DNA from 3 places in the Comamonas sp. Tr-654 genome. Region 2 is predicted to be linked to each of the others. Evidence: riboswitches for the same ligand, from Rfam matches in the RefSeq annotation. Region 2 holds a riboswitch; each other region holds the start of a gene.
What was found. A riboswitch is a leader RNA that binds a small molecule or an ion and turns the genes downstream of it on or off. The one in region 2 is predicted to bind cobalamin.
Positions count from the first base shown of each region.

Region 1: linked by a shared signal. The riboswitch ahead of F3J24_RS04880 (ABC transporter substrate-binding protein) and the one ahead of F3J24_RS20655 (TonB-dependent receptor domain-containing protein) in region 2 are both predicted to bind cobalamin.
Region 3: linked by a shared signal. The riboswitch ahead of F3J24_RS00015 (TonB-dependent siderophore receptor) and the one ahead of F3J24_RS20655 (TonB-dependent receptor domain-containing protein) in region 2 are both predicted to bind cobalamin.

Region 1 covers NZ_VWWQ01000001.1:1,060,927-1,068,566, forward strand. Annotated here, with positions in the region: gene F3J24_RS04855 (DMT family transporter) at 1-270, opposite strand, end outside; gene F3J24_RS04860 (PLP-dependent aminotransferase family protein) at 397-1,791, opposite strand; gene F3J24_RS04865 (Fur family transcriptional regulator) at 2,284-2,667, opposite strand; gene F3J24_RS04870 (DUF1624 domain-containing protein) at 2,723-3,892, opposite strand; gene F3J24_RS04875 (GNAT family N-acetyltransferase) at 4,041-4,544, opposite strand; cobalamin riboswitch at 4,603-4,829, shown strand; gene F3J24_RS04880 (ABC transporter substrate-binding protein) at 4,960-5,967, shown strand; gene F3J24_RS04885 (iron ABC transporter permease) at 6,022-7,098, shown strand; gene F3J24_RS04890 (ABC transporter ATP-binding protein) at 7,095-7,640, shown strand, end outside.
Region 2 covers NZ_VWWQ01000007.1:173,175-180,814, reverse strand. Annotated here, with positions in the region: gene F3J24_RS20680 (hypothetical protein) at 1-105, shown strand, start outside; gene F3J24_RS20675 (NAD(P)H-dependent oxidoreductase) at 257-841, opposite strand; gene F3J24_RS20670 (MerR family transcriptional regulator) at 902-1,294, opposite strand; gene F3J24_RS20665 (cell division protein ZapA) at 1,885-2,265, opposite strand; gene F3J24_RS20660 (hypothetical protein) at 2,305-2,514, opposite strand; cobalamin riboswitch at 2,755-2,996, shown strand; gene F3J24_RS20655 (TonB-dependent receptor domain-containing protein) at 3,064-4,974, shown strand; gene F3J24_RS20650 (cobyrinate a,c-diamide synthase) at 4,981-6,399, shown strand; gene F3J24_RS20645 (bifunctional adenosylcobinamide kinase/adenosylcobinamide-phosphate guanylyltransferase) at 6,447-7,028, shown strand; gene F3J24_RS20640 (ABC transporter substrate-binding protein) at 7,025-7,640, shown strand, end outside.
Region 3 covers NZ_VWWQ01000001.1:315-7,954, forward strand. Annotated here, with positions in the region: gene F3J24_RS00005 (type II CAAX prenyl endopeptidase Rce1 family protein) at 1-471, shown strand, start outside; gene F3J24_RS00010 (GNAT family N-acetyltransferase) at 735-1,235, shown strand; cobalamin riboswitch at 1,627-1,841, shown strand; gene F3J24_RS00015 (TonB-dependent siderophore receptor) at 2,141-4,306, shown strand; partial or broken gene F3J24_RS00020 (molybdopterin-dependent oxidoreductase) at 4,931-5,173, shown strand; gene F3J24_RS00025 (hypothetical protein) at 5,235-5,531, shown strand; gene F3J24_RS00030 (anti-sigma factor domain-containing protein) at 5,768-6,496, opposite strand; gene F3J24_RS00035 (sigma-70 family RNA polymerase sigma factor) at 6,493-7,071, opposite strand; gene F3J24_RS00040 (DUF3455 domain-containing protein) at 7,138-7,640, opposite strand, start outside.

The DNA.
Region 1 (7,640 bases), on a different contig from region 2:
GTGCTGCAGCGCCAGCGCTGTAAACAATGGAAATCCGACGACCACGCCCGCCGCGGTAATTGCCAGTGATGGCAGATCGGCCAACGATGGCCGGCGCTCGCGTTGCAAAAGCAGCAGCAACCAGGCCAAAAGCGCTGCAACGGCAGCGCGCGCGCATGTCAGAAATGTGGGATTCAAATCTGCGACGGCCACGCGAGTGGCAGGCAACGATCCGGCAAAGATGGCGACGCCAATCATCCCGTTGACCCATCCGCCAGTGCTTTTCTCCATTCAAGGCTCCTCAATTGAGCCTTGAGTACATCATGACGCCTGTGCATCAACCATGTACAAAACAGCACAGTTTAAAGAAACTGTATTCAATAAAAACCCGTACAGAACGTTAGCTTGGTCCTGGACCTAGCCCATAGCCGGGCGCTTCAGTGCTCGCGCCAGGACGGAAAAAACACGCTCGTCGGAGCACTGTGAAACGTTAAAGCGCAGAAAGTCTCCGGCCGACTGGGACTGGCTAAAGGAATTGCCCGGTGCGAGCACCACGCCCTCGTGAAGACAGGTGCGTGCAAGCGCTGCGGCATCTATGCCTTGCGGCAGCCGACACCAAAGAAACATGCCCGCCTGCGGCATCAAGGCGGGCCTGACCCCCATCTTCTGCAAACGACCGGCCACCTTTTCCATCTCCTGCGACAGTCGCTGACGCACTGTTTCCATATGCTTTCTGTAACCGCCATCCGTCAGCGTCTTCAGAATGAGAGCCTCCGCCAAACGGCCTCCACCGAAGCTCGTGGCAATCTTGAGATCGACCAGCGCATCGATCCACTCTGGCCTGGCAGCCAGGAATCCGCAACGTACGGATGCCGAGACCGTCTTTGAAAAGCTGCCGATGTGGATGACGCGTGCAAGCCCGTCAAACGCAGCCAGTCTGGGCGCGTGGGTGCTCTCGAAATCCGCAAAGATGTCGTCCTCCACGATCACCAGCCCGGAGTTGTCAACGAGCTTGAGCAGTCTGTGGGCAACGAGTGGAGACAGGGCTGCTCCAGTCGGGTTGTGAATGCCAGAATTGGTGATGTATAGCCTCGGTGAATGCTCTTGAAGAGCCTTTTCGAACAAGGGCAGATCCGGTCCCTGCGCCGTGTAAGGCACTCCAATAGCCTGGACCTGATGGGCTTTGAGCAGGGCATGGAAATTGAAATAGCAGGGATCATCAACCAGAACCTTGTCCCCGGGCTTCAGCAGAAAACGGAAAATCAGGTCGATTGCCTGCGTTCCTGATTCCGTCAGCATCACCTGCTCAGGTGACGCATCGATACCCGTGGCAGCCATGCGACGGGCCAGAAGCTGGCGCAAAGCCGGGTTCCCGAGAGGTGTCGAATACTCCGTCAGTTCCGACAGCGAGCCCCGCGCCTGCGCCCGCAGTGCTCGCCTCAGCCCGTCCTCAAACATCCATGTGGGCGGCAACCAGCCACAACCGGGCCGCAGCGATGCCGGGTCGCTCTCCAGCGACTGACGCGACACCCACAAGGGGTCGACAACACGGTCGAGCCTGGGCCCCAGCTTCATCAAGGCAAGCGGCGCCACGGGCCCGTTGACATAGAAACCGGCACCGGGGCGCGATACGACAGCGCCTTCTGCAGCCAATCGCTCATATGCTTCCACCACGGTGGAAACCGACATTTTCAGCAGTCGGGCCTGCTGACGGATCGAGGGCAGCCGCGTTCCGGGCAGGATGCTTCGAGAAGCAATGCCAGCCCGGATATGCGACATGACCTGGTTGATGAGAGTACCACTACGCGCCATTCGAATATCCACCGTGTTGGCAAGCACTCCACTACAGTATGGAGCAATTGTGATTGATTGTGCCCCATGACCTGCCTGCAGAGCTTCCAGGCTCCGGCAGGGATAGCGCCCCCACTTCGCCGGAAGCGACGCGGCTGCCCGACGGGAACCGACTCAAGCCAGGCTCTGCACCTGTTCATCACCCATAGATTGGCAAGGCGGGACGCCCGTCATTTGCCAGCCCTGTGCTTGCCAGAAGATCACCGGACAATTGGTTCGTGAGCCGAGGGCAAAGACCTAGCTGATGCACAAGGCGCAGGCCATGCACCGAATGCCAACAAAGCGCTCGACATTGGAAGTATCAAGCGTTGTCAACGCCATCCAAGCGCTCTTTGCCACCACCGGAAATCCACCTGCGAACGGCTACCTTGAAACAGTTGGCAGCGGTCAAGTCGCCGTTGCGCTCCTCAGGAACCGACACCGCAGACAGGCCATGGCCGGTGAACAGCGAGTTCAGGCTGCACAGTCACGGCAGCGGCCATACAGCGTGATTTCATGGCTGTCGACCAGAAATCCCGCTGGCGCCAAGCTCGCCAGATTGCCGGGGCAGGCATGCACATCGAACACCCGCTGGCAGACCGTGCATTGGAAGTGATGATGGTGGCCGTGCCCTGCCACCTCATACATGGGGGTGCGCTCTGGCAGGTGCACCTCATGAAGGAATCCCTCTTCGGCCATCGCCTTGAGTGCCCGGTACACGGTCGCAATGCCAAGCCCGGGTAAGGTTGCCTGCGCCAACTCCAGTACCTCCTGTGGCGCAAGCGGCCTGTCGGCCTCTGCCATGGCCTGCTCAATGGCCGCACGCTGCTTGGTGGATCGTTGCTTGGAGGTGTTCATCGTGACGAGGCGGAGTCAATAGCGACAGGAGGCAGTATTGTGCCGTGGCTCGATCCTAGAGGTACTTGAGCCAGGTAATGTCGCGCCGGCGCTGCTTGAGTGCAGCAAACCAGCGCACTGCGGGATACAGGGCCACGGCCAGCAACGCTGCGATCAACCACAGCCAAAGCAGGCTGCTCAGTCCAAACAACTGTCCCTGGTTGGCCCCCCAGAACGCCACTGCCGCCAGATACATGAACTTGAGCACGTAAAGGTGCAGCACATAAAAGAACATGGGGGCGGCCCCCAAAGTCGCCAGCATTTGCAGCCTAGTGCGGCCTGCGGCGTTCTCGAAGGCGTACAGCAGCAGCAGGCCGATACCGAGCGTCAACATCAGGAACAGCAGTGAAGGCGGATATTTGGTGACGTTGAACCAGGACATCAGTGTCTGCAGCGCACTCGCACCGGCCAGCCAGGGCGCATCGCCATAAACATTGAGCGTGCGCAGCAGCGCAAAACCCAACAGGCAGGCAATGCCTGCCCTCAGCAGATAGCGGCTGCGCTGCACCGAGTCACAGCCTTTGCCAAACCACGGGCCGATACCGTAGCCCAGAGCAATCACGCCGATCCAGGGAAGCAGAGGATAGGACGTGCGCAGTTGCACTCCCGCCAGCTCCAGCCAGCCACGGTCATGCAGGATCGCCCAGGGTATATGCATCACGTGGCCCGCAGGAAAATGCAGACCATCGAGCAGGTTGTGCCCGACAACCAGCACCAGTCCCAGCAGCAGCAAGGCCCTCCGCGGCAGCCAAACCAGCACCGACAGGGCCAGCATGGAGAGACCGATCGCCCAGATCACCTGCAGAAAGATCTTGGCGGGAGGAAATTGGAAGGTCCAGGCAAAGTTGACGACCGTCACCTCCAGCAGCACCAAGAACAGGCCGCGCCGCCACAGAAAGCCGGATGCGGTGCGCGCCTGAGTAGCCTCGGCATGCCGGCTGACATACAGGTACGCCCCCAGGCCCGTCAAAAACACGAATACCGGCGCACACAAATGGGCCAGCATGCGCGGGAAAAACAGGCCAGGCGGAGTGTCCGCCACGACCATGGGGTCGGGAACCTGCAGATGCAGATAAAAGGTTTCACGAACATGGTCGAGCAACATGAACAGCATGACGAGACCACGCAGCGCATCGATCGATTGCAGACGCCCAGCACTTGCTGGTGGAGAAGACAGAGAAGACAAGTTGTTTGCTTTATTGATATCGAATTATCAATATCATAACAACTCATACCCGGTGTCTGACACAGACATGCTCGATTTCACGTCCGCGTCCAGTGCGCACGCCAAGGACCCGGTCGACAGCCCGAGCCTTGGACATCCCTTTCAAGCTTCACATGAGACGCTGCATATGAATGGTCTGCCACAGTGGATCGTCTTCGCGCTCGATCACCGCAAAGCCCTGTCTTTGCCAGAACTCAAGAGCTCCTGGCAGGAATGGATGGGTGTGCAGATATAGCACTTGCACCTGCTGGGCCAGAGCATGGCGCATCAGCACATCCAGCATCGCCTGCCCCAGACCTGAGCGTCGGAATTGCGGAGCGACAAACAGGCGCACGACCTCGACCACCTTCAGCGGTCCGAAATCCAGTTGCGCAAATCTGCCGTCATAGTCCCGGCAGGCCATCGTGGCCTGCACTCTTTGGTCAGCATCGAGAGCCGCCAGCATGCAGCCGCTACCCGCTAGATAGGTCTCTTCAAAATGGCGAAGATCCTCGGGAATTTCCAGTGAAGCGATGCGCCCGCCGAACATGGAAACACGTGCGCTTTGCACAAAACTGTGAACCTGATGCAATTCACGAACGCGCTGGATGAAAATGTCTTGCAAGCGGGGCATGGAGAGGCAATCCGGGCTCATTCGTCGTCTTGGCTTGGGACTGTTGCTACAAAATCAGCTACATTACCGCAACTTTGGTTTCGCAAGAACATGCGTGCGCAGCGGCGAATGCATGAGGGAATCCAGGGGTCAGGCACCTTCGGGGCCGGCCCGTGAAATGGAACTGCCCCCGCAACTGTAGGCAATGAGCCAGCCATCACACAGCCACTGAACATCTGTTTGGGAAGGCGATGAGCCAGCGATGATTTGCCAGTCAGGAGACCTGCCAGAGCACCAACCATTCATTGCCGGCGGGGTGTCCGGGAAGTGAGCATTTCATCGCTCCGGTAACCTGCTGCCACTCAAGGCAAAGTTCAGGCGCGTGTCCTGCTATGTCTTCCAAGGTGCTTTTCGCCACTTCTGGAAAGATATTCCGATGCTGCTTCGAAGCCTTGCCAGCACTGCCCTGCTCGCTACCGCATTTTCCGCTCATGCAACCGACTTTCCCGTGCAGCTGCAAAACTGCGGCTACACCCTCACTCTCGACAAGGCGCCCACCTCGGTGGTCACCATAGGTCAGGCCGGCACCGAAATGCTTTATGCACTTGGCCTGGGCGACAAGGTCGTCGGGACAGCGCTCTGGTTCAACCCGGTACAGCCCCGCTTCAAGGCCGTCAACGACAAGGTGCCACGCCTGTCCGACAACATTCCCAGCTTCGAGTCGGTCCTCGGCAAGCGCCCCGCCTTGGTGGTTTCGCAGTTTGAATGGATGGTGGGCAAGGATGGCGTGGTGGGCACGCGCGAGCAATTCCATGATCTGCGCATCGCCACCTATGCCATGCCTGCCGACTGCGAAGGCAAGAACAATCTCATGGGCTCCGACGGCACGCGTACTGCCAGCTACGACGTGAAAGCGCTGTACAAAGGCATTCGCCAGCTGGCCCAGGCTTTTGATGTCGAGGCACGCGGCGAAAGCCTGGTCAAAGAGCTGAGCGATCGCCAGACCCAGGCCGTGGCCAAGGTCAAGTCCTCCGGGCTCCAGAACCTGTCTGCCGCACTGTGGTTCTCCAGCGCAGACCTGGCCGCCGACCCCTATATGGCCGGCAAGAATGGCGTGGCCGGCTACATGATGCAAGCTCTGGGCTTGCGCAACGTCATCACATCCGCAGAGGAATGGCCCACCGTGGGCTGGGAGACGATTGCCAAGGCCAATCCCTCGATTTTGATCATTGCGCGCATGGATCGCCGCCGCTTCCCTGCAGACGACTACCAGAAAAAGCTGGACTTCCTCAAGAAGGATCCCGTCACCCAGCACATGGATGCCGTCAAGAACGGCCGCATCGTGATCGTTGACGCCGATGCCCTGCAAGGCTCCATCCGCCAGGTGGACGGCATGGAGCAGATTGCCAATGCGGTGCTGAAGATCGAAGGCCTCTCCAAATAAGCCAGGCATCAACGAAGTCCGCATGCCGGCGCACCTTGCCCCGGCCGCTGAGCCATGAATACCTACACGCAGAGCCTTTCCAGACCGCATCTACCGACCGGCCGGTTGCTGCGCGCCGCCGTGCTTGGGGCCGCAGCAGCGGCCTTGCTGCTGCTGACCGTCGTGTCCGGCATAGCGATTGGCGAGACCGATATCTCCGCGCGCATCGTGTACCAGGTGCTCGCAAATCAAATGCTGGGAACCAGCTACGTCATAGACCCCATCAATGCGGGCATTGTCTGGAATTACCGCCTGAGCAGAGCCCTGGTCGCCGCCAGCTGCGGGGCCGGGCTGGCCGTCTCCGGCGTGGTTCTGCAGTCCCTGCTGCGCAACGCCTTGGCCGAGCCCTACCTGCTGGGCATTTCAGCAGGTGCTTCCACGGGGGCCGTGCTGGTTTCGGTCGCCGGCCTGGGTGCGGGCTTGGTATCGATGAGCACCGGGGCTTTCCTCGGAGCGGTTTGCGCATTTGCCCTGGTGGCCTTGCTAGCCCATGCCGCTGGCAATGGCGGCCTGCGTAACGGCGGGCAAATCGTGCTGGCCGGCATTGCGGGCTCGCAGCTGTTCAATGCGCTGACATCGTTAATCATCACCAAGTCCGGCAGTGCCGAGCAGGCGCGCGGCATCATGTTCTGGCTGCTCGGCAATCTGAGCGGCGTGCGCTGGCCCGATACGGTTTTGACGGCAACGGTGGCCATGGCAGGAGTGCTGGTGTGTCTGATGCATGCCCGCTCTCTGGATGCGTTCACCTTCGGCAGCGAATCGGCCGCGGCGCTGGGAGTGCCCGTGCGCCGCGTGCAGCTGACCCTGCTGCTGTCAGCTGCCTTGATGACAGCCGTCATGGTTTCCGTGGTCGGAGCGATTGGCTTCGTGGGCTTGGTGATTCCTCATGCGGCCCGTCTGCTGGTTGGCGTGCGCCATGGGCGCCTGATCCCGGCCAGCGCCTTGATCGGAGCCATCTTCCTGATTGCCGCCGATGTGGTTTCACGCACCTTGATCAAGGGACAGGTTCTGCCCATTGGCGTCATCACCGCCCTGGTTGGCGCGCCGGTGTTTGCCGGCATTTTGCTCAGAGGCCGAAGAGGTCATGCATGACGCCTGACGCCCTCACCAAGCCGGACATGGTCGCGCTTGAAGCATGCGATATCAGCTGGAAGACGCGTGGCACAGCCATTGTCCAGCAGGTTTGCCTGCAAGTGCATCCGGGCGAAATGCTGGGACTCATAGGGCCGAACGGCTCGGGCAAATCGAGCCTGCTGCGATTGCTATCCGGTGTGCTCAAGCCCAGCTCGGGCGAGGTGCTGCTGGGGGGACAGGCACTGCGGCGTCTGCCAAGGCGTGCCGTGGCGCGCCAGCTGGCCTTGGTGGCGCAGGACGCCGACACCCTCGATGCCATCACCGTGGCCGAGGCCGTGGAGCTAGGGCGAACGCCCTGGCTGTCTGCGCTGGCTCCTTTGTCAACCGCCGACCAGAGCATCGTCCAAGATGCGCTGCGCGATGTCGGCCTGATATCCAAAGCAGGCAGCCGCTGGAACACCTTGTCGGGCGGCGAGCGCCAGAGAGCACATATTGCACGGGCTCTGGCGCAACAGCCCCAGTTGATGCTGCTCGACGAACCCTGCAACCACCTCGATATC
Region 2 (7,640 bases):
TTGGAGAAGAAGAAAAAAAAGGAGGAGAAGGCTCAGCGCAAGGCGGCAGCCTCCGAATCCACTCCACCCAATGTGGAGCCCGAGGTGTTGCAGGACAACAAGTAAGTCAGAGATGGGTTCTACGCCGTCGTGATTGAGGACGCACCGCTGCATCCGTCCGATAGCTTTCAATACTCATATGCCTTGCACACGACGAGCTTTATGCAAGGAGTAAACCTGCCGGCAGCCTCTCATGTGCAATGCATGGGAAACAACCTCAGGCGCCTGCACGAGCACCCAGCCTGCATGCGCGCCTGATCCAGCCTGCTCGTACGGCATCGCTGGAGTTGACCACTGGGCCAAAGCTGTGCACGCGCACAGGTCTGATCCCGCTGAACTCCAGGATGGCCTGCTTCATTTGCCGGTGACCGGGTTGGCGCTGTACCCATCTGTAATACCACGGTGGGGAGTCCATGGTCACAAGGAGTTCGGCGGTGCGGCCTGTCAGCAGGCGATCCCACAACACGGAATTGGCTCGGTACTTGAAGGCGAACCCTGGAAGGAAGATGCGATCCAGAAAGCCCTTAAGCAGCGCCGGCAGTCCACCCCACCAGATGGGATAGACCCACACCAGATGCTGAGCCCAGGCAATGTCGACCTGTGCATCCCGCAGATCGGGTTCGAGCGGCTGAACATGCGCGTATCCATGACGCAGGACGGGATCGAAATACATTTCCCCAAGAGACAGCAGGCGTACTTCGGCTCCCGACTGGCGCGCGGCGTCGGCATAGGTGTGAGCCAGGTGTGAACATAGGCTTTGGGAAGAGGGCTGGCCGAGGATGATGAGGATGCGGCGTGACATGGCGATAGAGGCTCGCGGAGTTTGCAGGCCGCCAGCATCACCTTGCCCCGTGGGACAAAGTCAAGTGCCGGATCGGATGCGGAGCTTGTCTGGCACGGTGCACCCGCTCAAGTCCTCGCAGCTGGCCAATTCCACGCTCAGCGCCGCAAGAGCGGTGTCGGCAGCCTGCAGACGTACCAGCTCCTCGGCAATGGCTCGTCGCCGGGACTGGATCAGTGCCAGGACGGCTGCAGCGCCCGCGGCGGTGTCGATGGCGCGTAGTGGCTGAAGCGCAGCCAGGCGAAATCCCAGTGCCAACGCCTGGCGAATCCATTGCACGCGTTGCACATCCTCAGGGCCATAGCTGCGGTAGCTGCCCCTGCGTGTCACCGTGCCGAGCAAACCGTGGGCCTCGTAGAGTCGGAGAGCCTTGGGTGTGCAGCCTGTGAGTGCCGCGAGCTCACCGATGCGCATAACTGACTTCCGGGTACTTCCAGGAATGGCGGGTGCCTGCGCAAACGGCTGAGAGCTGAGGTGGCTTGCGTGTCTGAAGTCGCTTGGGCATGTTGCGGGTGCAGGTGCGTCGAGCCGGGCTTTGTCGGGGCATCGATTTCAGGGAGTGGCACCTGGAGCCTGGTGCAGTCAGCGCAAACCAAGGTCTGCTGCCGGAATGGCATCAGGCTATAGGGCAAGAAAAAGGCCCGCAATGCGGGCCAATCATCAATCCAGATTGCAAGTTGTTGATGCCTGACGTGACTATGTCTGATTTTCTAGGCCACGTTCATGGCTGTAGGCCAACTACATCAACAGCTTGTCGGTAAAGGTGTCTGCAAATGCCACCGGCTCGTCATCCTGAACCGGGGGTTCAGGTGGGCAAGAGCAACCTATCGTTGGGTTCATCTGACGCGAGACGATCACGCTCAATAGGTGATTTATCAAGCCCATGCTCGTTGAGCATTGGTTCAAGGAAATATAAAAACCGGCAGATTTGCAGACGGTTTTATTCTAGCGGGTATTGGCAGCCGTGGGCAGCTCATGACTGCTTTGTCGCCGAGGTTAACTGATCAAAGCAGCCTGGCGTCAGCATCCAGAGCCTGATCGAGCCTAAGCACCAGTTGCTCTGCCAGCTCCTGCTGACGCTGCAATTCGGCCTGGGCGGCGGCACTGACTTCGGAGGCCGCGCTTTGCTCCTGAGCGAGTGCCTGCATTTCAGCCTGGGCGTTGGCCATGTGGGCTTGCTGCGCATCGCGGTCGAGCACATCGAAAGCCATGTTGAGGGCTGCCAGCACTGCCACCCGCTCGCGTGAGCGAACCTTGCCGCTGTCGCGGATGCGGGTCATCGCCTCGTCCACGCGGCGAACGGCTTCCTGCACACGTTCTTCTTGACCATCGGGGCAGGTCAGCACGTAGCTTTGCTGCATGATTTGCACATCGATCTGCTTCATGGGCGTCAGTGGCGGGTCTGGTGATGGGGGTGACGGCTGTCACTCTCCCTGGTTGGCGGGCAGGCGTTCGATCAATGCATCGACGCGCGCACGTGCTGCCTGCAGGCGCAGACGCAGCAAATCGCGCTCTTGCGTCAGAGCGATGACCTGATCGGTGAGCAGGGTGTTGGTGCGCTGCAGTTCCTCGTGGCGCACCAGCAGACGCTCTACGCGCTCGGCAATGAGATCAAGAGAGGGCTGGGTGGTCATAGACTCTGCCATTGTAGGTCTTGCAGTCCGTGGGTGAGTATAAATGTGCAGGCAAATTCGCAGTTTGCGCCAGAGCACGGCCTGCTTGACTGTCGTAGTCGGGAAACTGCAATAGTTCTCTCAAAATCGTAGCGTGCTGCGCAAGTTCTGTGTGCCTCAAACGCAGGTTTAAGGTAAAAAATCGTCACCTGAACCGCGCAAGGCTACTTCGAATGAAGGATTTGCGCCGCGTAGCGCTCATTACAATGGGCGCCTGTTGGTGCTCGAGGCTGCTTTTCTGTGGTCTCAGTTCAACGGGAAGCAGGGAGGGGCTGGCCAGATGCACTGGCTCTCCGAACCTGCGCTGCCCCCGCAACGGTCGGCGAATGGAATGCTGCGGCATTCCGCCTTTTTCCCCATGGCCACTGGCGCTGCGCGCTGGGAAGGCCGGCAAGAGGATGATTCGCCTAGCCCGGATACCGGCCAACATGGGTTGCCTGCATTGTGTGCAGGTATGTTTGCTCAATGTCGGCGGGTAGGCTGGCATGGGCGTATTCAAGTGTGCTTTCCATGAGTCCGCAATCTTCGTCCCTGCGCCTGGCGCGGGTGGCTTCGCGCGCACGCGCCTCTTTTGTTCTTCGTCCCACCTTCCTGGCATCTGCGTTGGCCATGGCGTTTGCCGCACAGGCTCAGTCAGCTGCGCAGGCCGATGCGGTGCAGATGAAAGAAACCGTGGTCACCGCCAATCGCATCGAGCAGCCTTTGTCGGATCTGGTGGCCGATATGTCGGTGGTGGGCCGTGAAACGATTGAAACTGCGGGGGCCGTGGGTGTGGCCGATGTGCTCTCGCGTCTGCCGGGTGTGCAGATGGTGCGCAACGGCGGCGCCGGCTCGACCACCAGCGTTTATCTGCGCGGTGCCGACACGCGTTTCACTGCTGTCTATATCGATGGCGTGCGCGTGGACTCGCAGTCCACGGGCGGTGCCTCCTGGCAGGATATTCCGCTGGAAGCGATCGACCGTATTGAAGTGTTGCGAGGCCCGGCGGCGGCTGTTTATGGCTCGGACGCCATCGGCGGCGTGGTGCAGATCTTCACCAAAAAGGGCGAGGGCAAAGCCAAGCCCTATGTGGGCCTGGGCTGGGGCAGTCGTGGCACGGTGAAGGCTCAGGCCGGCGTCAGCGGCGGTGCCAGCGGCTGGGACTACAGCCTGGGTGTTTCACATGCCAGCAGCAACGGCTTCAATGCCAAGACCTCTGCAGGCTTCAATCCCGATGCCGATGGCTATCGCAGCAACGCCTTCAACGGCCGTGTCGGCTACCAGATCAACAGCAATCAACGTGTTGAGGCCACGGCTCTGACCAGCTACATGAATGCGGGTTATGACGCCACCGTCTCCAAGACCAGCCCCATGGCCGACGACCGCAGCATCTACAAGATGAATGCGGTAGGCCTGAACTGGCTGGCCAAGTGGAGCGACGTCTACAGCACGCGCCTTCAGTACACGCAGTCACGCGATTTCTACCAGACCAAGCCCAGTGTCTATGAAACCGACACACGTTTGCACAGCTATCTGTTCCAGAACGAGTGGCGGCTGGGAGCGCAGACCGTGACGGCCGCGCTGGAACGCCGTGAAGACAAGCTGGTCAACAACGGCCTGGATATTGGCAGCCGCAATCGCTCCCAGAACGCACTGGCGCTGGGTTATGGCCTGCATGCGGGCAAGCACACGCTGCAGCTCAACGCCCGCCATGACCGCGACAGCGAGTTCGGCGGCCACACCACGGGCAGTGCTGCGTATGGCTATGAGTTCATGCCCAACTGGCGCGCAACCGCATCGGCCGGCACTGCCTTTCGCGCACCTACGCTCTATCAGCGCTTCAGCCAATATGGCGATGCCAGCCTGTCGCCCGAAAAAGGCCGCAATGTGGAGCTGGGCCTGAAATGGGGCAAGGGCAGCGACAGCTTCTCGGCCACGCTTTATCGCAACAATGTCTCCAATCTCATCAACTATGTGGGTGGGACAGGCTCCTGTGCGGGCAATACCGGCCAATACGGCGGCTGCTATGCCAACGTGGCCAAGGCCCATTACGAAGGCATCACCCTGGCCGCCACCACCCGCTTGGGCATGGTGAACCTGCAAGGTTCGGTGGACTTCCAGGATCCGCGCGATACCGATAAGGATCTGCAACTGGCGCGCCGCTCCAAGCGCTACGCCAATCTGTCTGCCGACACCACGCTGGCCGGCTGGAGGCTGGGCGCCGAAATGCAGGCTGCCGGAAAGCGCTTTGACGATGCTGCCAACAAGACCGTGCTGGGCGGCTACACGCTCTGGAATCTGAGTGCACAAAAGCAGCTGACACCTGAATGGAGCCTGGTGGCGCGCATCAACAATCTGGCTGACAGGCGCTATGAGCTGGCCCGAACCTATGCCACCGAAGGCCGCAGCGGCTATATCGGGGTGAAGTGGGAAGCCAGGTAAGCGGCCATGACAGTCACCGCAATGCATGAAACAGGTTCGGGCGTGCGCTGCCCCGCACTGCTGATCAGTGCTCCGGCCTCCGGCCAGGGCAAGACCACCGTCACGGCAGCCCTGGCTCGCCTGCATGCGCGCCAGGGACGCAAGGTGCGCGTGTTCAAGTGCGGGCCGGATTTTCTGGACCCTTACTGGCACGAACTGGCCAGTGGTTCGCCTGTGCATTCGGTGGATTTGTGGATGACGGGCGAGGCGGATGTGCGCCAGCGCCTGCATGAGGCGGCCCAGGAGGCCGATCTGATTCTTGTCGAAGGCGTGATGGGTCTTTTCGACGGCAACTTCAGCGCGGGCGATCTGGCGCAGCTGCTGGGTCTGCCCGTGTTGGCCGTGGTCGATGCCTCGGCCATGGCGGGCACTTTCGGGGCGCTGGCCTACGGCTTGCAGCATTACCAGGCTGGCCTGCGCTGGGCCGGCATGCTGGCCAACCGGGTGGCCACGGCGCATCATGCGGATCTGCTCAGGCAAGGCCTGCGCGACCAGTCTATGTGGCTCGGGGCCATGCCCGGGGTGCAACTGGGCGATGCGGCAGTCAAGGCAAGGTTTGCGGCGCTGCTGCCCGAGCGCCATCTGGGCCTGATCGCCGCCCACGAGCTTGGTGATGCCTTGCAGCGTCTGGATGCTGCAGCCGATGCCCTGGCCCAGACGCCGCTGGGGCAGAGGGCCTGGGTTTCGGATGACGGCCAGCCCAGCTGGCAGGATTGGTGCGTGGACTTTGCCGCGCCCGACACCGACGCGGCTCAGCCCTGCCTGGAGCCCTGGCTGAGCGGCCGTCGCGTTGCCATTGCGCGCGATGCGGCGTTTTCCTTCATTTACCCCGCCAATCTGGACTGCCTGCGTGCCATGGGGGCAGAGCTATGCTTTTTCTCGCCGCTGGCTGGCGATGCGCTGCCGCCCTGCGATGCGATCTGGCTGCCCGGCGGTTATCCGGAGCTGCATGCCCGGGCCCTGCATGAGAACCGGCAGTTGCGCGACGGTATTGCCCAGCATATGGCGCAGGGCAAGCCGGTCTGGGCCGAGTGCGGCGGCATGCTGGCTCTGTGCGATGGTGTGACCGCCCTGGACGGCAGCACCCAGTCCATGTGGGGGCTGCTGCCCGGTCAGGTCGTCATGCAGAGTCGTCTCGGCGGTCTGGGCATGCAGCAACTGGCCCTCGATGCAGGCCTGTTGCGCGGCCATACCTTTCACTACACAAGACTGGAGACAGCCATGCCGGTGCTCACGCGCAGCAGTCGCCCCGGCGCGGCCGTGCAGGCCGACCGTGGTGAGGCGCTGTATCAGCATGGCAGTGTGCAGGCCAGTTACTTTCACGCCTGGTTTCCGTCCTGCCCGTCGGCTGTGGCGGCGCTTTTTGGCGCAACAATCGAAGGCTGAGCCTTTAGTCCATCACCATGAGCCCTGCAAGCACAGTCTCCTTCGTCATGCCGCGTACCCAGCTCATACTGGGCGGGCAGAAAAGCGGTAAATCCCGTCGCGCAGAGCTGCTGGCGCGCCAGTGGCTGCAGGCGGATGCCGGACATCAGGCTGTGCTGGTGGCTACCGGCCAGGCCTGGGATGCGGAAATGAGCGAGCGCATTGCGCGCCACCAGCGTGACCGCGCGGAGCGCGTGCCCGGCATGCTGACCATAGAGGAGCCGCGCGAGCTCGCCCAGGTGCTGGCCCGTCACAGCAGCCCGCAGCGCCTGCTGGTGATTGATTGCCTGACCTTGTGGTTGACGAACTGGCTGATGCCGGTGCAGTCTGAGGACTTAGAGGAACATCAGCCTCAATCCGATGACTGGCAAGCGCAGCTAGCTCTCTTTTTGAAAGCGCTGGATGAAGCCGCCGGCCCCGTCATTCTGGTGGGTAACGAAATTGGCTTGGGCGTGATTCCCATGGGCCGCGAAGTGCGCGCCTTTGTCGATGCGCTGGGCTTGCTCAATCAGCAGGCGGCTGCGCATTGCGAAAGCGTCACGCTGATGTGTGCTGGCTTGCCGCTGGCGCTGAAAGGGCCGCAGGCATGAAAGCGATCACCCAACGCCTGATGGCCTGTGTTGCGGCAGGCCTGCTGCTTGTATGTGTCCTGCCTGCGGTGGCGCAACCCGTGCAGATTTCCGATGCGCGCGGCGTCCAGGTGCAGCTGGCCAAGCCGCCGCAGCGCATCGTCAGCCTGCTGCCGTCGCTGACCGAGAGCTTGTGCGCGCTGGGCGGCTGCGAGCGTCTGGTGGGGGTGGACCGCTATTCCAACTGGCCGGCCCATGTGAAGACCTTGCCCGTGGTGGGCGGCGGGCTGGATCCGAATATCGAGAGCATTGTGGCTCTCAAGCCCGATCTGGTGCTGGTCTCCATGGCTTCACGCGCCGTGGCGCGCATGGAGGCGCTGGGCCTCAAAGTGGTGGCGCTGGAGCCGCGCACCCACGAGGAAGCGCGCACCGTGATGCAGAAGCTGGGCCAGCTGCTGGCCTTGCCGCCAGCCCAGGGCGCAGACCGCGTCTGGGCCGGAATCGAAGCCGACCTGAACAAGGCCGCGGCCAGCGTGCCCGATGCCATGCGCGGTCAGCGTGTGTACTTTGAAGCCAGCCGTGGCCCCTATGCCGCCGGTGAAAAGTCCTTTATCGGGCAGACATTGGCGCGGC
Region 3 (7,640 bases), on a different contig from region 2:
AGTCACGAAATACCGATTCGCCTGTTAAATGCTCCGCGATGGATGCTGATTCTTGGCGGGGCGGGCATCATGTTTTTCGGGCAGATGCTCTGGGTCCTTTTTACGGTTTGGGCCATAGGGCCAGTGCCGTCTGCTGCAAATTCAATGGCCAAGTATTCTCTTGGCATTCAGTTGATTGGCGGGGTTGTGGTGATGCCATTCATTGAGACCCTTGCAGGGCAATGGCTGCCAATTCAGATGGTCCGCCGGTTATTTAGATCACCATGGTGGATTGCTGGACTGGCATCAGTGATCGTATTCACTGTATCGCATGGCTACACAGGCCGTTTTGCCGTCACTATCTTGCTTGGAGCCATAGTGCTTTCTGCCATCTTCGTCATAGAGACGAAAAGGAATGGGCGACCTATCCTTTGCACATACCTCACTCATGCGGCCGCAAACTCAATGGTGTTTAGCCTTCAGTTCCTCTGACGAAGGTCAGTGTTGGGTCGTTTGTTGGTCGACGCGAACGACCGCTGGCGGGGGACTCAGCCTTGTCGCGTGTGACGCACAGGATCTGGCGTCAGGGAACGACCGCTTATGTCGGCGGCAGACATTGGGAACAGAGACGCGAGCGACCGCAATGGGTCGTTCAGCAACAGTAGCAGTTCCAGCAGAAGCAACCATTTGCAGTCAAATTCGCGATTTCAGCGCGATCCAGGCAATCTGAATTTTTATTCAATACGATGCCGCCTATGGAATCCATAGAACTCTGCCGAGTAAGCCGTGTTGATGCAAACGAACTGATAGCAGCCAACCGAGAAAGCCACCAATATCATCACCCATGGGTCGCGCCGTTCACCGAACAAACTGGCTTTGATAGTTGGTATTCGCGTAGCTTGACGGGGGCTAATGTAGGCCTTGTGGTTCGGGAATACACCTCAAAGGAAGTTGTTGGCATTGTCAACATCAATGAAATAGTAGGCGGAGTATTTCAAAGTGCGTACCTTAGCTACTATGGGATGTCGAAATTCCAGCGACGCGGATTGATGACAAGTGCGTTGCATGCCACGGTTTCCTATGCATTTGAAGAGCTCGGACTGCACAGGCTGGAGGCCAATATTCAACCGATGAATCATGCATCCATAGCCTTGGTGCGACGCGTGGGCTTTTTGAAAGAAGGTTTCTCTCCTGGCTATCTTTGCATCGACGGCAAGTGGTGCGACCACGAAAGGTGGGCAATCCGCTCCAGCTAAGGTCGGTTGAAATAAGGACCCGATATGGGCTGCACTGTGGATGTGTAAAGCGGGCAGGAACGGTAACTCAACATAAGTTGAGTCCCTGCGCAGACTTGGAGTTTCACTTCATCAGGAAGTTAAGAAAAAGAGCAACTATTCTTGCAGCTGTTGCGTACTTTGGTGCAGGATCGGTAATCGAAGCTCTAGGTGAGCGGGACGCTTAGCTCATCGAGGTCCGATTTCGAAAGTTCTCGGCGCTCACGCCGCAATGCCGCTCGATCCATTTGGATGCACGCTTGGGCTGAATCCGTCCCCATAGGCTTCTCCGTTATCCCGGTGAGCACAAAACAACGGCGCAAAAGGGAAGAGCCTTGTATCACCTCGATTGCTCATCGGTTACATTAACTGCGCTTTGGCTCCGAGAGGAGGTGCAGTGGCAAGAACCGCTGCATCAGGGAATCCAGCTGGCTGTGCTACCCGTGCACCCGGCATCGAAATGGAACTGCCCCCGCAACTGTAGGCATTGAGCGAGCTTTCAAAAGGCCACTGAACTTCGGTTCGGGAAGGTGTAGAGCCAGCGAAGACATGCCAGTCAGGAGACCTGCCTAGCATCCATCTTCATTGCCGGCGGGGTGCCCGGAACGTGAACAGCCAGCCAGCTTCTGATACCCCGCCATGCGCTACAGGCCGGGGATGCCGTTGCGTGGACTGCTGCTCGCTGCGGCCCACTTTTCCGGCAGTTTCCAGAACGCGCCACACCTCATGTTGTCCCAAGGCCTGCTCGCCATCCCGCTGCATAGCGGCCGCAGATCGCGCACTGCATCAGCAGTAGCACCAGTACGCTCCAACGCCCCATGCCGAGCGACAGTGACAAAAGGCGCCACAACTGGTCGCACCTTTTCCAATCCCTCTTGCACTCCTGCATGACCTCCATCACCGCCAAGCGCCTATCGGTGCGCACATCACATTCCATCGTGGCCCTTGCCTGCCTGGCCGCCTGCTTGCCCAGCACAAAGGCGATAGCGCAGTCAGAGGGGGCGTTACCAACCCTGGATACGGTCGAAGTGGTTGGGCGGCAGCAATCTGGCCAATACCACGCGCAGGACAGCGAGGGCGCCACCAAGACCGACACGCCATTGCAAGAAGTGCCCCAGGCTGTGCGCGTGGTCACCCGTCAACTAGTGGACGACTTGGGCGCACAAAGGCTCGATGATGTTCTTGATTACGTGGCCGGAGTCTCGCGCCAGAACAACTTTGGTGGCATGTGGGACAACGTGGCCATGCGCGGCTTCGTGGGCCATGAGGACATGGGCATGAGCCTGCTGCGCAACGGCATGCAGAGTAACCGAGGCTTCAACGCACCGCGCGACACCGCCAACGTGGAGCGTTTCGAATTTCTGAAGGGCACCATGGGCGCCCTGTATGGCAACAGCGAGCCCGGTGGGACCATGAACCTGGTGACCAAGCAGCCCTTGTGGAAGGCTGCCCACTCGCTGGAGACCTATTACGGTACGTATGGTTCCACACGCATGGCGTTGGACACGACGGGACCGCTCAACGGCAACGCTAGCGAGCCCGCCACCATGGCGTACCGGCTCAACGTAGTCAAGGAGGAGCAAGACAGCTTCCGAAATTTCGTGCGGATACGCCGGGAGATGATTGCCCCAGCGTTCACCTGGAGGCTCACCCCAGATACGCAGTTGCGCTACGACGGCGAATTTCTGCGGCAGCGTGCGCCGCTGGATCGGGGCGTGCTGACGGTGAATCGCCAGGTCGGCGCGGTGCCCATCTCGCGGTTCTTTGGAGAGCCCAGTGACGGGGACATCACCATGCAGAACCAGACCCACCAGTTCTTGCTGGACCATGCATTGTCTGCAGATTGGAGTCTGCGTGCCGGCCTGCAATACAAGCGCAACACGATGAAAGGACTGGAATCGGAGGCCTTCCCGTTTCCTGGCGGTGCTTGCGGCTCATCGGTGGAGACCATGGGCTGGGCCTGCCGTCGTCAGGTGTCGCGCGATTTCGGCTCGCAAGACACCTCACTGCAGCTGGATCTCACGGGTCGCTTCAAGACAGGCTCGCTTGAGCACACGCTGCTGACGGGCGTCGAGTTCAACCGCTTTACGCTAGATCAGACCATGATGACCCATGCGGGTGGTACACGTTATGGCTACGGGATCGACATTTACAACCCGGTCTATGGCAACCAACCGTCGGCTCCGCTCAACGTCAGCGCCATCAATCGTGATGTCAGCGACCGCACCATGGCGATCTACGTGCAAGACCAAATCAGCCTGACTCCGCAGTGGAAGCTGTTGGCTGGCGTGCGACATGACCGCTACCGCGGCGCTATCACTGAACGCGCGGTGGACGGAGCACCGACGACGTACCAGCAGCCTAATGCCACATCCCCGCGACTCGGCCTGACTTGGCTGGCCACGCCACAGTGGTCGCTCTATGCGAGTGCTGGCAAAACGTTCCGTGCCCAGGCGCAGACCACCTACACTGGCGCCGCTATCCCCCCGGAACGCGGCACCGCGTATGAGACCGGCGCCAAATGGCAAAGCGCGGACCAGCAATGGGGGTCAACCATCGCGCTGTTCGATATACGCAAGCGCCACATGGCCACGTGGGACGAGGAGAACGAGCCCTATCTCGTCGAGCTGCCAGGAAAGGTGCGCAACCGCGGGCTGGAAGTTGAAGTCGCGGGACGCATTGCAGCGGGCTGGCGCGTGGCCATGAGCTACACATACCTCAATGCTGATCCTTTGATTACCCAGTTCGCTCGCAACAGCGTCAGCGCGTTTGTGACGCATGAAATGGCGGCGGCCAAGGGCGGTCTTGTCGGTATAGGAGGCGGTTTCACGCATGTCGGAAAGCGTGATGCGGACATGGACAGCACCGTACACTTGCCTGCCTACACGGTCTTCAAGCTGACCAGCTACTGGAACATTGATCGCCAGCTTCGGATTTCTCTGGACGTGGACAACCTCTTCAACAAGACGTATTACCACAGTGCTTACAACCGCATGTGGGTTATGCCGGGCGCTCCGCGCCGCATTACCGCTGGACTGCAGTACAAGTTCTGACCTTACCAGCGCTCTTTCTGAGGATCCGCTTGGGAGTCTGGGGGCATCGTTTCAGCTGCAACGGCTTTGTTCTGGCCTAACCGAATCTGGATTTGAGCTGATGGGTTGCGGATGTAATCGCGCTTAACTGAATGGCCATAAAAGCCCATCGCACTGTGTCGGGTCCGTGTTGGTCCCGCGTCAGCTCGAACGTCGATTCGCTATTCGCACTCGCCGTAGTTGAGGGTAGGGCCATCGCCAATCCCGGGGGTGACAACTCCCTTTCTGGTCCAAGCCCTGGCAGTCTAATCAGAAACCGTCCTTGTCAGTTCAACCATTTTTCTCTCCAAGTTGTGGACATGCAACTTGGAAGCCAAGTCTCCAGCTACATGCTGGACACGCTGCGAGTCTGCTTCTTAGCGAATCTAGCAAGTGTTGACATGGCTTCCTGCAGGGTCAAAGGGAAGCATCGGTAGTAAGTACGATTCAGTGGAATGGAAAAAAATCCCCCACAATTTCCCCCACACAAAACGTGCGCCTTCCTGAAACTGCCTGCGACCTCTTGAAGCAAATGTGTCTTCTAAATCAATGACATGGCGGGAATTTTGAGGCGGCATGCACCTCCATGAATCGACTCCGCATGCCCAATGCGCCGACGACTACTACACCAGTATCGACATGGCGACGGCGCTGCATCCTCAGACGCTGCTGGCACTCGACTGGGATGGCCAACCATTGCCGCCCAAGTACGGCTTCCCCATGAAGTTGCGAATGCCTACCAAGCTTGGCTACAAGAATCCGAAGCACATAAAGGCCATCTTCTTGAGCAACACCTTCAACCGAGGCTACTGGGAAGATCAGGGCTACAACTGGTTCGGCGGCAGCTGACGCAACACCTATGTCCTATTTCACCTGTTCCCCTGCGGCTCACGCCGCGTAAAGCACCATCATGAAACACGCATTCACTACCACCGCGCTCTCCATGTGTCTGGCACTGAGCGCCGCCTCGGCATTTGCAGCCGATGCGATGACCAAGGATTCCATGGGCAAGGATCACATGGCAATGGAAAAGCCTGCCATGGGGAAGGACTCCAAGCACAAAGACGCCATGAGCATGGACAAAGAAATGGGCAAGGGCGCAATGACCAAGGGAGACAAATCTTCAAAGGATCACATGGGCAAGGGCAAGATGTCTAAGGATGCGATGTCGAAAGACTCAATGTCCAAGGACGGCATGAGCAAATAATCAGCCGTGGAGTGGCAAGGCGTTCCCTGCAGATTGTCACTCCCGGTTCGCCAGCTGCCTTTTGGGCCGTACTTGATTCGGATGTAATGGGCACCAGGCTCGCCAAGCCGTAATGCCGCCGGAAGCCCTTCGTACTTCGTTAGGCTTCGCGCCTCGTGTCAATTCCATAGCGGCGGTGCCTATTCCTGGCAAAGCTCAGGGCGGTGGAACGCCTCAAGCTCCCCTCCAACGAAATCTTAGATCTGGACGGCTCGACCGATGAACTGGATAGGGCCTGTGGGGCGCCCAATCGGTGAGCCGCCATAGGGTTCCAGCGTCAGCTCGAACAACTGGTTGGGCTGCAGGGGAGGGAGCTTGTCGACCGGAACCTCTATGGCCTCGCCTGGCTTTACCAGACCAAGCGATACTGGAGCGCTCCAGCCGTCGGCCTTGGTCCAGAATTGCAGGGACTTCTCAGCAGGAATATTGTCGGTACCTAGTGGCACCAGACGGAGTCTGCCCTCGACCTGGGCTTGCACTAGCCAGCCAGGAGACTGGCTCTGAGGTGCCGCGAGCACCACAAAGTAGCGTGGCGCAGCAGGGGGCGAGGCCTCGCGCGCCACAAGGACGGTCGCCAGTACCGCAGCAGCGGCGAAACCCGTACCCGTCAACCCACGCCACAGAGCGAGGCTGTCCCATTGCCACCAGCGTATTCTGGTCGGCTCAGTGGGAGTGCGCTTTACCGGCGTGATACTTGTGGCGATGCGTTGCCATAGGCTCGCCCCAGGATCGACTGGCTCGGCGAGCGAGGTCAGTGGCAACAGGCGCTGCTCCCATTCGTCCACGGCTGCACGAAGGGCGGACTCGTGCGGCAGGCGCGCTTCAATGGTGCGACGCTGACCAGCATCGAGTGTGCCCAGTACATACTCTCCGGCCTGTGTATGCAGGTCATCTGGAGGTGTTTGCTGTTGGGTTTCGCTGCTCATTGCATGCATTCCCGCAGTGCGCGCAGTCCGCGCTGAATCCAGGCCTTGACCGTGCCCAGAGGCGCTTGCAACCGCTCGGCAATCTCGCTGTGGCTGCAGCCGTCCACATAGGCGTGCAACAAACAGGCACGGCGCGCTGGCTCCAAACCGTCAAGGCAATGCCCAAGACGGCCAAGCGACGCCTGCCTTGCAAGCTCATCGCCGCTTTCCTGCCAGACCTCTAAAGCTGCCTGTGCATCCAGTTGCGCTGTAGCAGGTTCATCAAGCACGGTTTCGCGCGCGCCATCGCGTACACGATTCAGGGCCGCATGCCTGACTATGCTGTAGACCCATCCACGGGCAGGCCCACGGCTGGCGTCAAAACTTGATGCACGCTCCCAGATGGACACAAAAGCGTCGTGAAGCACATCCTCTGCCGCAGCGCGGTCACGAACTATTCTGAGAGCTACGCCCAGCAGGTAGCGTGCTTCATGTTCATAGATGCCGCGCAGGGCTTCGCGATCACCTTGCGCACAGGCCTGCAGCGCAACGGTGTGGTCGAAAGCGTCGTCTTGGAGGGCGGCGGCAGGCGGCACAAATAAAAGCTTAGAAGGAAATAGAGATGGCTCCTTCGATCATTCTAGTCATGCCGCTGCAAAGCCTTACATCGTGGGTTTCCAGAAGATGTAATCGGCCTGGTATTTGACCATGGTCTTTTGCCCCTTTGTGGCTGTGGTGCAAGGCTTGTCGGTAGGAGCGGTGCCCCCTTGGAGTGCGACGCGCTGGATGTAGCTAACGTCTACCAGTGCGCCGCTACCCATGGCTGGGTTGGCCTTCACCAATTGGTATGGTAGGTTGCCGGCACCAGATGGCGCGACGGCTAGCTGGGTGGCGGTGAGCTTGGAGCCGTCGTTCGCTTCCCAGGTTGCAGGAGGGCCGTAGTAGCGGCCCACAGTTTTGCCGGCGCGGTCTTTCAACACCGCATCGGGGCCGACAAAGACCCATTCGGTTTGACCAGGTGCATTGGCTTTGTCCCGGCATTCGTAGGTGATGTCGCCATTGCCTACCGTTTCCCAAGCGACCTTGTGACCGGATGGAACCTGAATAGGCGCCGGCAGCGAGGCCTGGGAGAAGGTGCTGGCCGGAGATTTCATCGAGCCGCAGG